2 regions of the Pseudarthrobacter sp. TRD_SC_9 genome follow, and region 2 is predicted to be linked to the other one. Evidence: predicted binding sites of a transcription regulator. Region 2 holds the regulator's gene; the other holds the start of a gene.

Region 1 (8,122 bases), 110 kb from region 2:
TGCTCGCGATGTGGTCGGAGAGCAAGGCATCGTCCATAATGTAGACATGGTGGAAACAATTCCTGGCGCCCAAGTGGTAGGCCGTATTGGTCAGATTCTTAGGGCGGTTAGTGGGGCAATGCCGCGGGGGATTGGAACATCTGAGGTGGCACGCGCCACCGCTCTGGCCCGACCCACAGCGCACCGTTTGCTCTCATCTTTGGTGGCCGAAGGCTTTTTAGACCATGACTCGAAGGCCGGGCGTTGGCACCTGGGGCCGGAACTCTATCTCATGGGATCCGTTGCTGCCGAGCGCTATGACATCACCGAAGTGGCCAGGGAACACGTTCGTGCCCTGGCGGACGAGACCGGAGAGAGTGCCTTCCTGTCCGCTCGACGTGGGGATGAAACTGTGTGCGTCCTGCGGCAGGACGGGAGCTTTCCTATCCGGTCATTCGTGCTCTACGAGGGCAAACGATTCCCGCTCGGCGTCGCAACAGCCGGTTTGGCCATCCTCTCCTTCCTGCCCGGGGACGCGGTGGAACGGTACCTTGCCCGCGCAGACCTGGAGGATGACTGTGGTCCCGAGCACACCGCTGACCGGGTCCGGCAGCGGATTGAAGCTACCCGGGTGACGGGGTACGCAACCAATCCCGGATTGGTGGTCCAGGGCAGCTGGGGCATGGGGGCAGCAGTATTTGACGGCGCAGGGCAACCGGCATGGGCATTAAGCGTTACCGGGATAGAAGCCCGTTTCTCCCCGGAACGTCGGCCCATATTGGGGCGCCTGCTGCTGCACCACGCTCACGCTTTATCCGAAAAGATCAGAAGGTGAACCCGGCTCAAACTGCTGGTCCGCATTTCGGCCCATGTAGCCAGCTTCGATAAGTCCGGGGATTTTTGGCTCACGGGCGAGATTGCGTCAGGTTGGGGCACACCCCAACCTGACATCAGGCAGCAGGGAAAAGAGCGTCCGAGTAGGGTCCGGAAGGCACTTCCTGCACATGGCCAGCGAGCAGTCTTAGAGCCAGATCTGACAATGGCCCCGGTTCTGATGTCGCGCGGGCGGCGCTTGGCCTGCCGCCTTCCGGCGACGTGACCTGGAAGCGTGCTCCCCTAACCAGCCTTCCGCGTGACTGAAAGGCCTGATCCCAGGGTGGCTGCCGCCGTCGGGTTTGCCAGGGCCTCGACGGTGAGTTCGTCGACGTCGGCAGCGGTATCTACCAAAACGGTATCGCCGTCCGATATGTCACCGGCGAGGATCGCCTTGGCCAACCGGTCGCCGATTTCGCGCTGTACCAGCCGGCGCAGCGGACGGGCACCATAAGCCGGGTCAAAGCCGGACATGGCCAGCCAGGCACGGGCGCCTTCGGTCACTTCGAGAGTAAGTCGGCGTTCGTGCAGGCGGCGGCCCAGTTCGGCCACCTGGATCTCCACAATGCGGGCAAGCTCATCAACGGTGAGGGCGTCGAACAGCACCACCTCGTCCAGCCGGTTCAGGAACTCCGGCTTGAAAGAGGCGTTCACGGTGGCCATGACTGCGTCCCGCTTGCGGGCCGGATCCAGGCTCTGGTCCACCAGGAACTGGCTGCCCAGGTTGGACGTGAGGACCAGGATGGCGTTCCGGAAGTCCACGGTACGGCCCTGGCCATCGGTGAGCCGGCCATCGTCCAGCACCTGCAACAGGATGTCGAATACCTCGGGGTGGGCCTTCTCCACCTCATCCAGCAGCACCACGGAGTAGGGACGACGGCGGACTGCCTCGGTTAGCTGGCCGCCCTCCTCATAGCCCACATATCCGGGAGGCGCACCGACCAGGCGGGCCACGGCGTGCTTCGCCGAATACTCGGACATGTCGATCCGCACCATGGCGCGTTCGTCGTCGAACAGGAAGTCCGCGAGCGCCTTGGCCAGTTCGGTCTTGCCGACACCGGTCGGCCCAAGGAACAGGAAGGACCCAGTGGGCCGGTTGGGATCGCTGATTCCGGCACGGGCGCGGCGGACGGCATCGGCGACTGCCTGTACTGCCTTGGACTGGCCGATCAGCCGCTTGCCCAGCTCCTGCTCCATATGCAGCAACTTCTGGCTTTCGCCCTGCAGCATGCGGCCTGCGGGGACACCTGTCCATGCGGAAATGACCTCGGCGATGTCGTCCGCAGTGACCTGCTCTGCCACCATCTGTCCGGATTTGTCAGTCACCTCGGCTTCGGCCCGTGCGGCTGCGTCCAGCTCACGTTCCAAAGCGGGGATTTCCCCGTAAAGCACACGGGATGCCGTTTCCAGGTCACCTTCACGCTGTGCCTTGTCAGCCGTGGAGCGCAGCTCGTCCAGCTTGGCTTTCAGGTCACCCACCCGGTTCAGGCCGGCCTTCTCGGCTTCCCAGCGGGCGTTGAGGGCGTTCAGCTGTTCCTTCTTGTCCGCCATGTCAGCACGAAGGGCTGCCAGCCGTTCCACGGAAGCGGCGTCTTTTTCGCCGTCAAGCGCCAGTTCTTCCATGGTGAGGCGGTCGACGGCGCGGCGGAGCTGGTCGATCTCTTCCGGAGCGGAATCAATCTCCATCCGCAGCCGGGACGCCGCTTCATCGACGAGATCGATCGCCTTGTCAGGCAGCTGGCGGCCGGAGATGTACCGGTTGGACAGCGTGGCAGCTGCAACCAGGGCGGAGTCAGCGATGGCCACTTTGTGGTGCGCCTCGTAGCGTTCCTTGAGTCCACGGAGGATGCCGATGGTGTCATCCACGCTGGGTTCGCCCACGTAGACCTGCTGGAAGCGGCGCTCCAGAGCAGGGTCCTTCTCGATGTTCTCGCGGTACTCATCCAGAGTGGTGGCACCGATCAACCGCAGTTCGCCGCGGGCCAGCATGGGCTTGAGCATGTTGCCCGCGTCCATGGAGGAATCGCCGGTGGCACCTGCCCCCACTACCGTGTGGATCTCATCGATGAAGGTGACAATCTGCCCGTCGGAGTTCTTGATCTCCTCCAGGACAGCCTTCAGCCGCTCCTCGAACTCGCCGCGATATTTGGCGCCGGCCACCATGGACGCAAGGTCCAGGGCGATCAGGGTCTTGCCGCGCAGGCTCTCCGGCACATCACCGGCAATCATGCGCTGGGCCAGGCCTTCGACCACCGCCGTCTTGCCCACCCCTGGCTCGCCAATGATCACGGGGTTGTTCTTGGTGCGCCGGCTCAGCACCTGGATCACGCGGCGGATTTCCGAGTCGCGGCCGATCACCGGATCCAGCTTGCCGGAGCGCGCCGTTGCGGTGAGGTCGGTGCCGAACTTTTCGAGCGCCTGGAAGGTGTTCTCAGGATCCGGGGAGTTGACCTTGCGGTCACCACGGACACCTGGCAGCGCGGCGAGGAGTGCTTCATGGGAGGCTCCGGCGTCGCACATTAACCGCCCGACGCCGTCACTTCCGGTTGCAAGGCCCAGCAGCAGGTGCTCGGTGGAGACGAAGGAATCACCGAGGCGGTCGGCTTCCGTTTGCGCTGTTTGAATCGCCTGCAGCGACGGGCGGGACAGTTGCGCCTGCTGGACGGAACTTCCCGAGCTCGCGGGCAGGGCTTTGATCGCGTTGCTGGCCTGGACACTGACGGCGTCAGGATCAGCACCGGCGGCGCGGAGCAGGGCCACTGCCACGCCTTCGCGCTGGTCCATCAGCGCCTTCAGCAGATGGGCGGGCTCCACCTGCGGGTTGCCGGCGGTCGATGCGTTCATGGCTGCCGCCGAAAGAGCCTCCTGGCTCTTGGTGGTGAATTTGACGTCCAATGAGAGCTCCTTTCGGGACACAAAATCTTTAACTTGAGTGTACTACGCTCAACTTTTTCCGAACGCCTCCCCCTGCCATGTTTGCCCAGGGCGAACTCTCTGTCCAGCGTTACCTGCCAAAGCGCTGGCGCGCCCGGCTGCCGGGGGATGTTCTTTTGCGTGACTCTTGCTTAATGCGTTAGTGCTGGCTAACGTATTAACCATGCTCGATCTACTGGAAGTCGCCGCCGAGCCCAACCGGCGTCGTCTACTCCAGTTGCTGGCCCGTGGCGAATCCACCGTCACCGAACTGGCTGATGCCTTCCCGGTCAGCAGGTCCGCGATTTCGCAACACTTGCTGCTCCTGGCGGAAGTTGGCCTGGTTTCGGCACGAAAATCCGGGCGCAACAGGTTCTACCGCCTCGAGGAAGCCGGGATGGCCCGGCTTCGGCAGGCATTTGATTCGTTCTGGACCAATGAACTGGACCTGCTCGTGGCCGATGCCGCGGCACTGAACAGCAGTAATCAATCGAAGCCCCAAGATCCGCACACCCCGCAACCAGGAGAACTCTGATGTCCTTTTCCAAAACTGTCATCATCCCCGTCAGCCCGGATGCCGCCTTTGACCTCATCACCCAGCCCGAACGCCTCCGCCGCTGGCAGACCGTTGCTGCCCGCGTGGACCTGCGCGTTGGCGGTGAATTCCGCTGGACCGTCGTCCCGGGCAAGTCCGCGATCGGCACCTTCACCGAAGTGGAGGCCGGTAAGCGCATCGTCTTCACCTGGGACTGGACCGAGCCCGGAGTTCCTGTAGTTCCGGGAGGTTCCACCATCGCCATCACCCTGGAGGAAACCGAGGGCGGCACGGCAGTCACATTGCGCCACGACGGACTCGAGCCGGAAGACGAAGCCGGTCACGCCGAAGGCTGGACCCACTACCTGGGCCGTCTGGTCACGCTCGCTACCACCGGCGACGCCGGCTTGGATCCGTGGACCCTGGGCGAGCTGGACAGGCTCATCAGCGCCGACGCTACACTTGCCATCGCCCAGCGCGTCCTTGCCGGCCTGACTCAGGCGGACATGGATCTGCAGACACCCTGCGAGGACTTCAACGTGGCGCAGTTGGTTGATCATCTGGAGGGTAAGGTCAGCGGGATCGCCAAGGCATTAGGCGTGACAGGCGTGCAGCCTTCTTCAACAACGCCCGAGGTACGGATCGCAGAACTGGCCCAGCGCACCCTCGAGGCATTCGCCGCCCGCGGCCTCGACGGCACCGTGGACATCGGGTTCGCCGAGCTGCCCGCAACCCTGGCTGCGAACATCCTGAACCTCGAGTTCCTGGTCCACGCCTGGGACTTCAGCGTCGCCACCGGCCGTACCCTTGAGGTGGCACCGGAGCTGTCCGGTTATGTTCTGAAGCTGGCCCGCGAAACCATCAGCCCGGAGGTTCGCAGGAATGGCAGCTTCGCAGAGGAGACCGTAGTGGACGATACCGCCGGAAGCCTGGAGCGCCTCGTTGCGTTCACCGGCCGCACGCTGGATCAGGTTCCCGCGGGAGCCTGACTTCGCCCGCAGCATTCCCCCTCACATCAGCAGCAGCAGAAACGCAGCATTTTCACCGGCTCCCGCAATCCCGAGTCGAAGCCCGAGGCCTACTTCGACCCTATGTTTGCCGGCTCGCTTCCTAAATGCCTAAAGACAATTGCCCGTAGTCCGGTTTGATGAGGTTCGGTGGCGGGCGGTCACCAGGGAAACTGTGCGCCTGATGCCACGAGATAGGTTCTGCCTGATATTGACCAACTTGCCGCGAGTTGTCAACCCCTTTACAAGGGCCACCTTAAAAATCGCAGTCCCGCCGTCAGAAACCAGGCGGAACGCGGCAAAAAGACTGTCATACTGCTCGCGGTTGATGTCAATTAAACCGAAAATTTGATTGCACGTCGCTAATCGTGTGTTTGGATGAACGCAGGGGAGAGTGGGGGCTCTGCGATCGCAAACTGAAAAGTGAGCGAATTCTAGATTTACCTACTCCTTTCAGCAGCACCTGCATCATTGCTCTTGAGGAGAAACATGTACGGAACACCCGGCGAACCAATCGTGGAGCTTCATTCGGTGAGAAAGTCGTTCAAAACGCGTTCAGGAACCCAAACAGTCCTGGAGAACATCGAACTCACCGTCCGTTCAGGAGAAATGGTTGCACTTGTCGGTCCTTCAGGGGCGGGCAAGTCTACGCTGCTGGCAGTAGCCGGACTCCTCCAAAATCCCACCTCTGGAAGCGTAATTATGGGTGGGAAGTCAACAGAAAGGTTCAGCGAGGCGGAACGGACCAAGCTCAGAGCGGCCCACGTTGGATTCCTGTTCCAAGAACCGACGCTGACACCCCATCTCACCGCATTGGAAAACGTGCTCCTTCCCCTTCTAGCCGATCGAACCTCAGTGCGTTCCCGCACGGGCCTGAAGCTCCTCGCTCGTATGGGACTGACAGAACACTCCGAAAAGCTTCCTGGGGCGCTTTCCGGCGGACAAGCACAGAGGGTTGCGCTCTGCCGCGCCTTGGTGAGAGCACCTCGGCTGATCCTGGCTGACGAGCCCACGGCGAGCCTGGATGCGGCAGCCGCACAGAACGTCCGCGAGCAGATGCGCGCGGTTGCTCAAACAGGGGTAGGGATTCTAGTGGCTACCCATGATCTCGCCACGGCCGAGTACGCCGACCGCATAATCGTCCTGGATCACGGCAGCATTGCCTCTGCCAACGTCTCCCCGGCGCATCCGGCCACCGGCTCAAACACCGATTGAATTACAAGGAATCATGACACTCTTTACGCTCATTTTCGCCGGAATCCGGAGAGCTCCGCGGCGTTACCTCGGGCTGGTTTTCCTACTCGTCATCGGTGGCGCCTCGGTTACTGTTGGCACTGTCCTAGGAGCGATGGCCCAGGCCGAGGCGACTGCAGGCCTCGATGATTCCTCGACCCTGCGCACGATCATCGCTTACAACGATGCGGGACTTCTAACGGAAAACACGTTCCGCGACATCAGCGCGCTTCCAGAAATAGAGTCAGCACAACCCGTTATCGCAGTCCCGGTAGGTTTGGAACCCCAGTTATCCGCTCTCACACTCCTGCCATGGAACCCGCAGGGCGGAGTTCCTTTGTTGGCGGGAACCGCTCCTGCAACGGAACTGGAACCCGGGACCGTGGTTCTTCCGGCCACCGCTGACGGCAACGACCTCACCGGTCTTCTCAACAACGAAGCCGACCTTATCTATACAGAAGCCAGAACCGAAAACTCCGGCGTCACCGCCAAACTTAAGATGCGCGTTGTCGCGTTGAGTGATCCCGGGTACCAGGTGGACGCCCTCAACGCCGCATATGCCCCCATAGAAACAGTCATAGAGCTAGCGGCTGCCAGGGCAGGTGTGCCGAAGGAGCAGTACCTGGCCGGTCAGGGCTACGAACGGATCAGCCTGGTGGCGCGGACTGCAGCCGATGTGTCCCCCGTACTGGAAAAACTACAGGCACAGGGCATTCATGCCATCAGTCAATCACAACAGCTCGGAGCTGTGCCGGGTGTGATCAATCTGATTCGGGTTGTATCTTCGGTCATGCTTGGTGCGCTCCTTGTCGTCGGTGCAGTTGCAGTAGCCGCACTCGCACAAAGTATCGGCCAAGCGCGGCGCCGGGACATAGGAGTCCTAAAGGCTTTTGGTTGGAGCAGCACGCGCTTGCGTGCCGTGCTGATGACAGAAACTGCCGTGGTCTGCTGTGGCGCACAACTCTTGGGCACGGCTTTGGGGCTTCTTGTAAGCCCGTTTGTAGAAGACCAACTTCGCAGCTTGACCGCTGGGGCCGACCTTGCTTCCGGCTCAACACCGTTCGGACTTCTTGCCCTCGGCAACCTATTAGTTCTCGTCTTTTTTTCCCTGGTTGTCTGGCTCGTCATGGGCCGGGCGGTCCGTCACCCGGTTATCGAAATACTCAGGAGCATCTAGTGACAACACGGCGGCAGTTTTTCGCCTTTGCCGGGGTAGCTGCAGTCACGGGACTGGCTGCCTGCTCACCCGCCCCGGCACTCTTCGCCTGGCGAGGCTCAGCGGCTTTCGCTGTCGAAAGCACTAATGGAAAACCATATCTGCTTGCTCTGAACCCCGACGAAGGAACTTGGGTCCGCGCGCTTGAACTTGACCGCGCGGTAGGGATGAAGGCGGAAGCCACCGTTACGACCATTCCTGCGGTCGATGGCAGTGGCCGGGTCGTGCTTGTATGGTCAAACGGCGATAACATCACAAAAGCTGCCATCATCGACCCCGGGCAGGAGAGCGTCAAAACTCTTGACTACGCAGTTGATTCGGGAGTACGTGGCATTCTCGGAGAGACCCTTTTTTCCGTCCTCCCTG
Region 2 (8,122 bases):
CGGCGTAGTACTACCCCGGTGGTTGAGTCTCGATGGTTGAGCTTGTCAAAACTAAAGAGACTCAACCACCTACCCGGTGGTTGAGCTTGTCGAAACCCCGATCTCGACAGGCTCAACCACCGACCCACAACTTTGAAAGGAAACGCCATTGGCTAGCCAGGATTGGGTGGACAAGGACTTTTACAAGATCCTTGGTGTTGCCAAGGACGCTTCCGACGCCGATATCAAGAAGGCCTACCGGAAGCTAGCGCGCGAGCACCACCCTGACACCAATTCGGGCAACAGTGCGTCGGAGAAGAAGTTCAAGGACATCTCCGAGGCCTACTCCGTCCTGTCGGACCCCGAAGAGCGCCAGCAGTATGACGCCATCCGGGCCATGGGCGGCGGAGCCCGGTTCGCTCCCGGCGGTGCCGGTCCCGGTGGCAATGCAGGCTTTGAGGACATGTTCGGCGGCCTGTTCACCGGCAATGCCGGACGCCATGCCGGCGGTTTCGGCACTGCCGGCGGCATCCCGCCCGAGTTCGCTGACTTGTTTGGCAACGGGGGTTTTGGTGGTCCAGCGGGATACCAGCGCACCCCGCAAAAGGGTGCCGACCGGACCGCAACCACCAGTATTTCCTTCGCCGGCTCTATCAGAGGCACAACCATTGGTCTGCGAGAGCCCAACGGTGAGGTCATCGATGTCCGTGTTCCGCCCGGCATCAAGGACGGCCAGAAGGTCCGTGTCCGGGGCAAGGGTCAGCCCGGTGCCGCGGGGAACGGCGACCTGATGGTCCAGGTTTCGGTCAAGCCGCACCCCTTCTACACGCGCGACGGCGACAACCTCCGCATCCACGTCCCGGTCACCTTTGCAGAAGCTGCTCTGGGGGCGGAGATTGAGGTGCCGACGTTCGACGGCGAGCGGGTTCGGGTCCGTGTTCCTGCCGGGACCCCGTCCGGGCGCACGCTCCGGGTCAAGGGCCACGGCGTGAAGACCTCAAAGGGAACCGGAGACCTTCTGGTGACTATCGACGTCGCAGTTCCCGGCAATCTTAACAAGGCTGCGGAGGAGGCTGTGCGGGCGTTCGCCGAGGCTACCGCCGATGCCGACGTCCGTGAGGGTCTCGCCGCCAAAGCCCGGTTGTAAGGCGGGACGGTCATGAACATCAGTGCTGATCAGCCGATCTTCGTGATCTCGGTGGCTGCGGAACTGGCGGACATGCACCCGCAAACCCTCCGGCAGTACGACCGCCTTGGCCTCGTTTCACCGCGGCGTGCCCCGGGCAAATCCCGGCGGTACTCCCAGCGTGACGTCAATATGCTCCGGGAAATCCAACGGCTGTCCCAAGAAGGCGTCTCTCTGGAGGGCATCAAGCGGATCCTTCAGCTGGAGAACCAGGTGGCTGCGCTGCAGAACCGGGTCGCCGAGCTCACCGAGGAACTTAACGTCCGGCGCCGCCAGCCCCTGGACTCCCGCATCTTCGCAGCGGGAGCAGCTGGCGACGTCGTCAGCCTGGCCCGCGGCCAGCGCCCCCGGGCCAGGTCACAGGCCGTTGTGGTGTGGCGACCTAAGCAGTGAAGCCGGGCTGCCGGCGAAGATGAGCTGCTCCAGGCCGTCTGCTTTTGTGCGTTTTTCCAGCACCAGGCCACATTTGACAGCTACCCGCTGGGACGGAAAGTTGGCCGGATTGATGATAGCCACAACCCGGCCGATTCCCGCCTGCCCTGCGAAATTCAGACAGCCCGCTGCAGCCTCGCTGGCGTAGCCAAGGCCCTGGTGCTCAGGAAGGATGTGGTACCCCACCTCGACCTCGGAAATCCCGTCCACCACCTGCATGGTTAGTCCGCAGTCGCCCAGGAAGCGGCCTTCCTTGGTCTCCACGATCCAGAGCCCGAAGCCGTATTCGGCATAGTTGCGCTTGTTCCAGTCGATCCATCGCTGAGCCTCGGTGCGGGTTCTGGGCGCGGGGTAGTGGCGCATAACCTCCGGATCGCCCAGGAGGCCAGCCATCCGGTCCAGATCCTCATCCGCCATGCGGCGCAGCCGCAAGCGCTTCGTCTCGATGCTGTAGACGGACACTAGATCTCTTTTACCTGCACCAGCGTCGCGAGGGGGACGGGAAGTTCCTGTCCCGCCCAGGTACCGTTCAGCCCCGGTTCTGCAGGCGCCGCGTCCAGGTCCAGGACCCGGAAGACGAAGAGCTGCATCCTTCCGGCATCAATGACAGTGACGCGGTTTTCAGTGGTGGGCGTTGCGGGACTGAGCGTCGGCTCGTCGGTGGGGATCCCGCCGTCGGGCGTTCCACTTCCCTTGATACTGACTGTGCTGGGGCGGGGTTCCAGCTTCCCGTCCGCCTGGACGAACTGCTCCGCCTCTTCCTGACCCAGCAGGATCGCATCGGAGAGGGCAGTGGCGTAGACGGGATCGGCGCAGGCGTCGTAGACCCACCGCTTGCCCAACACCGAGTGGTCCATGGTGCCGGCGAGCCACGCCTCGGCGCCCGGCAGCTCGGAGTCGCGGTAGCTCAACGGGACCTGGTAGACGGTGCCGGCGTGGGAGACGAGGTGCGTCTCCAGCCCGACTTCGCCGTCCGGATCGTCAAAGCGGTAGGCGCCCAGGAGTTGAGGGGACGAATCCATGCTTCCTTGGGTGAACCACGGCTGCAGAGGCAGGAATTGCTCGATGAGCTGAAGCTTTGAAGGGGTCAAGGTTGCTTTGTGAAGGATGGCCATGGCCCCAGCCTAGGCCAGTCTCCGCGTACAAGCTGGGGGAACTGCGGAACTAAACTGTCGTCAAAACGACGGATACGGGGGGCAGGCTTTAATGACCATCACCATACGGGCTACCAGGGCCGAGGACTGGCGCCAGGTGCGGGACCTTCGCCTCGAAATGCTGGTGGACGAGCCGATGGCATTCGCTGAATCTCTGCAGGATGCCCTGCAACTCAGCGAGCAGGACTGGCGGCTTCGGGGCGCCCGGGGGCAGGCGGAATCAGGTACTGCACTTGTTGCAGTTGCTGAAGATGGCCGCTGGGTAGGGACCATGGGCTGCTACATTCCGGAAGGTGCGCAGTACCCGCTGCTCGTTGGCGTATACGTGACGCCGGAGTTCCGGGGAAGTGCTCACGGCGTAGCGGGCGCCCTGCTTGACGCGATCAAGGCCTGGGCCGGAGACCGGGGACGCGTGCTCCGGTTGGAAGTGCATGAAGACAACCCCCGTGCCCAGCGGTTTTACCTGCACAACGGGTTTAGTTTCACCGGTACCAGGAGGCCCTACGACCTCGACCCGAGCCAGACAGAGCTGGAGATGTCCTGCCCGCTGCCCTGACCGTTTGACCTGCTGCTTTGTGTCCGGGGGAGCCGGCCACGTTACGCCCAGCGCGTTTCCTGGACGTTAATTCTCAGGAGCCGAACTTCCGCAGGTCTTCGGGGAAGTCATCTGACCGGCCGCCCTCCGAGCCCGAAACATCACCTATTCCGAAATCACCCTGAAACGAATCAGCGAGCGCCCTGAAACATTCGACCCATACGTTTAGCGCAACGGGTCAGTGTCCTTATGGCCCCGGAGGCGTCCCGCTGCCTTGGCTGCAGCGGCGGAGTGAGAAACGGGTTAAACATGAAAGTTTCGGTCAAGAAGCGCGCACTTTATCCGGTAACCGCAGGCCTGATGGCAGCGGCACTGGCGGGTTGTGGAAGCCAAATCTCAGACCCGGCGGCGGCAGGGTCCACAGCAAGCACCGCAACCTCCTGCGTAGACACGTCAGGAAGCAGCGTCAAAGTAGGTTTCATCAACTCACTGTCCGGAACCATGGCCATCAGCGAAAGCACCGTCTTTGACTCGCTGTCCCTGGCGGCAGAGGAGATCAACGCAACAGGTGGCGTCCTGGGCAAACAGCTCACCGTGATCAGCGAGGACGGCGCCAGCGAGCCAACCAAGTTCGCCGAACGGGCCGGCAAGCTCATCCAGCAGGACTGCACCGCCGCCGTCTTCGGCGGCTGGACCTCATCCAGCAGGAAGGCCATGCTCCCCGTCTTCGAAGCTAACGACGCGCTGCTGTTCTACCCGGTGCAGTACGAAGGACTTGAGGCTTCCGAGAACATTTTCTACACCGGAGCCACCACCAACCAGCAGATCATCCCGGCCCTTGACTACCTGGCCGAGCAGGGCACCAAGTCCCTGTTCCTGGTGGGCAGCGACTACGTGTTCCCCCGGACGGCCAACAAGATCATCCAGGCCTATGCCAAGGCCAAGGGCATGGAAGTCCTCGGGGAGGAATATGCACCCCTGGGCTCCACGGAGTTCTCCACGATCGTCAACAAGGTCCGCGATTCCAAGGCCGACGCCGTTTTCAACACCCTCAACGGTGACAGCAACGTGGCCTTCTTCCGCCAGTACAAGAGCGTGGGCTTGACCGCGGACACCATGCCCGTGGTGTCGGTATCCATCGCCGAAGAAGAAGTCCCCGGCGTCGGACTGGAAAACGTCCAGGGGCAGCTGACCGCCTGGGACTATTACCAGACGCTGGACACCCCGGCCAACACGAAGTTCGTAGCCGCGTTCAAGGCCAAGTACGGCGCGAACCGCGTCACCAGCGACCCCATGGAAGCGGCCTACACCTCCCTGTACTTGTGGAAGGCGATGGTGGAAAAGGCCGGATCGTTCGACGTCGACAAGGTCCAGGAGGCAGCGGACGGCGTGAGCTTCGAGGCACCCGAAGGAACCGTGACGGTCAACGGGGACAACAACCACATCACCAAGACCCCGCGCATCGGCAAAATCAACGCGGACGGGCTCATCGACACGGTCTGGTCCTCGCCGGAACCGGTGGAACCGGACCCGTTCCTGGAGACCTACGACTGGGCCAAGGGCCTGGGCAGCTAACCCGCGTTCGCCGCTAACCACCGAAACACCGCAACTTCCCGGAAGAAAGGCCTCCCGGAATGGAACTCCTGATAGGGCAGATGTTCGCCGGACTCAGTCTTGGCTCGGTGCTGCTGCTTGCAGCCCTGGGACTCTCGCTGACCTTCGGCCAAATGGGCGTCATCAACATGGCACACGGCGAATTCATGATGGCTGGCGCCTACACAGCCTTTGTGGTGCAGCAGAGCATCGCCGATGCGGGCGTCTCACTGCTGGTTTCCATTCCGGTGGGCTTCCTGGTGGGAGGTTTGCTGGGGCTGGTGCTGGAAGCGGTCCTGCTGCGCCGCATGTACCACCGGCCGCTGGACACTTTGCTGGTGACCTTCGGGGTGGCATTGATCCTCCAGCAGGCCGCGCGGGACATTTTCGGGGCCCCCAGCGTTGACGTCCGGGCACCGGGGTGGCTGCAAGGCAACATCGAAATGCTTGGCGCGCCGCTTCCGCTCACCCGGCTGTTCATCCTCCTGCTTTCGCTGTTCTGCCTGGCGGTCCTGGCCCTGCTGCTGAAGGCCACTCCGTTGGGACGGCGCATCCGGGCGGTAGTGCTGAACCGCGACCTGGCGGAAACCAGCGGCATCTCCAGCCGGCGGACGGACCAGCTCACGTTCTTCATCGGCTCTGGCCTGGCGGGGATCGCCGGTGTGGCGGTCACTCTGATCGGCTCCACCAGCCCGTACCTCGGAACCAACTACATCGTTGACGCTTTCCTGGTGGTGGTGGCAGGCGGCATCGGCCAGATCAAGGGTGCTGTCATCGCGGCCTTCACACTGGGCGTCCTGCAGTCCGTCTTTGAATACTCGACGACGGCGAGCATCGGCAAGGTGCTCATCCTGCTGGTGATTGTGGTGTTCCTGCAGCTCCGGCCGCAGGGCATCTTCAGCCTCAAGACAAGGAGCCTGGCATGATCGCCTTGCTACGCGGCCTACGCGGCCTACGCGGCCCGCGCGGAACGGCAGTTGGCTTCATCGTGGGTGCGCTGCTCCTGCTGGTGGCCGCCCCGGCCCTGCTGTCCACCTTTAATCTCGGCCTGCTGGGGAAGTTCCTCTGCTTCGCGATTGTGGCGGTCGGCATCGGACTGGCCTGGGGGCGAGGCGGCATGCTGACGCTCGGCCAAGGTGTGTTCTTCGGCCTCGGTGCCTACATCATGGCCATGCACATGAAACTGGCCGATGCCTCGCTCTTTGGCGGTTCCGGCGTACCGGACTTCATGGCGCTGTACGGCAGCGGCCAGGTCCCCGGCTGGTGGGAACCGTTCCGCAGCCCGGTGGTGACCATTGCCGCCGTCGTACTGGTTCCGGGCCTGGTGGCACTCATCCTGGGCCTGGCAATCTTCAAACGCCGAGTCAAAGGCGCCTACTTTGCGATCCTCAGCCAGGCGCTGGCGGCGGCGTTTGCCGTCTTCCTGATCGGCCAGCAAGCCACCACGGGCGGCTCAAACGGGCTCAACGGCTTCAGGTCCTTTTTCGGTTACGACCTGCAGGATCCCGGTAACAAGGTGATGCTGTACCTCATCGCCGCCGTTGTCCTGCTGCTTTCCATCGCGGTGGCGCGGCAGCTGATGTACAGCCGCTTCGGCGAACTGCTGGTGGCCGTCCGCGACCAGGAGGAACGGGTACGCTTCCTTGGCTACGATCCGGCCACCATCAAAACCGTGGTGTACGTGGTGGCAGCCGTGATGGCCGGCATCGCAGGGGCGCTGTTTGTACCGATCGTGGGCATCATTTCGCCGGCAGATGTAGGCGTTATCCCGTCCATTGCGTTCCTGATCGGCGTGGCAATCGGCGGCCGCTCCACTCTGTTGGGTCCTGTGCTGGGAGCCATCGGTGTTGCCGCGGCGCAGTCCGGCCTGTCCTCCACTTTCCCGTCGTTCTGGGTCTACTTCCAGGGCCTGCTGTTCGTCCTGGTAGTCGGCTTTATGCCCGGCGGGTTGGCATCGCTGCCCGGGCTGGTGGGCCGTTGGCGGGGTGAGGGACGCAGCACAAAGGAAAGCCCGACGGCGGCACCTCCCGGTCCTGCCGGCGGCGCCACCACCAACCTGGAACCTGTACCGGAAGAGGTCAGCCGATGACGGCAACAACCATGCTCCCCGAAGGCGAACCGCGCGCCGGTGGCCTCCGCGGCCGGCCAAAGTACCTCGAAGTGCGGGGCCTGTCCGTGTCCTTCGACGGTTTCCTTGCCGTGGACAACGTAGACCTGGACGTCATCCAGGGTGACCTCCGGTTCCTGATCGGTCCCAATGGCGCCGGCAAAACCACAGTCATCGACGCCATCACGGGTCTGGTTCCTGCTACAGGTTCCGTGAACCACACGGGCAAGGAGATCCTGGGCCGCAAGGTGCACCAAATCGCCAAACTCGGAGTGGGGCGCACCTTCCAGACCGCCAGCGTGTTTGAAAACCTCTCCGTGCTGCAAAACCTGGATATCGCAGCAGGATCCGGCCGTACGGCGCGGCAAATGCTGCGCCGGCGGAAGGCCGTGGAGCCGGCAGTCGCCGAAGCGCTGGAAATTATCGGCCTGGAAGACCTGGCAGACAAGCAGGCCGGCATCCTGGCCCATGGCCAGAAACAGTGGCTGGAGATCGGCATGCTCCTGGTTCAGAACTCGGACCTGCTTCTTTTGGATGAGCCCATCGCGGGAATGAGCCAGGACGAGCGGGAACAGACCGGCCAGTTGCTCCGCCGCATCGCGGCCAGTCGAATTACTTTGGTGATCGAACATGACATGGACTTTGTCCGCGAGTACGCCACCTCGGTGACAGTACTGGCTGCCGGAAAAGTCCTCAGCGAAGGAAGCGTTGCACAGGTGCAGGCGGACAAAAAGGTGCAGGACGTTTACCTGGGCACCACAGCCTCCACGGCCACCACCACCACACCAGAACGTCAGGAAGGGACGGCCACTGATGCTGGAAATTAGCGGACTGCAAACAGGGTACGGGCGCACCCAGGTGATCTCCGGAGTTGACCTCACAGTGCCGAACGGCAGCGTGGTCTCCATCCTGGGCCACAACGGCGCCGGCAAAACCACCCTGCTGCGTGCCGTCGTCGGACTTCTCAAACCCAGCCGCGGGACCATAAAACTGGACGGCGAGGACCTGGCCGGGCTGCGGCCGCACCAGCGGGTTGCCCGCGGGATGGCCTACGTCCCGCAGGGCCAGCAGTCGTTCGGGCAGCTCAGTGCTTTGGAAAATCTGCAGCTGGTGGCGGACGGACGCAAAAACGGCGG

Evidence for each region. Region 2 encodes HspR, which represses chaperone genes until heat shock. Its sites were predicted from a motif close to AAGTTGAGTCNNNNNGACTCAACTT; they were not measured.
Region 1: the regulator HspR is predicted to act here: its motif matches at 3,778-3,802, upstream of clpB (ATP-dependent chaperone ClpB).

The regions. Positions count from the first base shown of each region.
Region 1 is NZ_CM143956.1:3,346,006-3,354,127, forward strand. Features, by position in the region: partial or broken gene ACWA13_RS15675 (helix-turn-helix domain-containing protein) at 47-217, shown strand; gene ACWA13_RS15680 (IclR family transcriptional regulator) at 272-814, shown strand; gene clpB (ATP-dependent chaperone ClpB) at 1,096-3,747, opposite strand; gene ACWA13_RS15690 (ArsR/SmtB family transcription factor) at 3,950-4,300, shown strand; gene ACWA13_RS15695 (TIGR03086 family metal-binding protein) at 4,300-5,289, shown strand; gene ACWA13_RS15700 (ABC transporter ATP-binding protein) at 5,797-6,522, shown strand; gene ACWA13_RS15705 (FtsX-like permease family protein) at 6,656-7,717, shown strand; gene ACWA13_RS15710 (hypothetical protein) at 7,717-8,122, shown strand, end outside.
Region 2 is NZ_CM143956.1:3,451,534-3,459,655, reverse strand. Features, by position in the region: gene ACWA13_RS16255 (nucleotide exchange factor GrpE) at 1-8, shown strand, start outside; gene ACWA13_RS16250 (DnaJ C-terminal domain-containing protein) at 149-1,126, shown strand; gene ACWA13_RS16245 (heat shock protein transcriptional repressor HspR) at 1,139-1,558, shown strand; gene ACWA13_RS16240 (GNAT family N-acetyltransferase) at 1,523-2,059, opposite strand; gene ACWA13_RS16235 (CG0192-related protein) at 2,059-2,712, opposite strand; gene ACWA13_RS16230 (GNAT family N-acetyltransferase) at 2,804-3,307, shown strand; gene urtA (urea ABC transporter substrate-binding protein) at 3,596-4,861, shown strand; gene urtB (urea ABC transporter permease subunit UrtB) at 4,921-5,805, shown strand; gene urtC (urea ABC transporter permease subunit UrtC) at 5,802-6,968, shown strand; gene urtD (urea ABC transporter ATP-binding protein UrtD) at 6,965-7,813, shown strand; gene urtE (urea ABC transporter ATP-binding subunit UrtE) at 7,800-8,122, shown strand, end outside.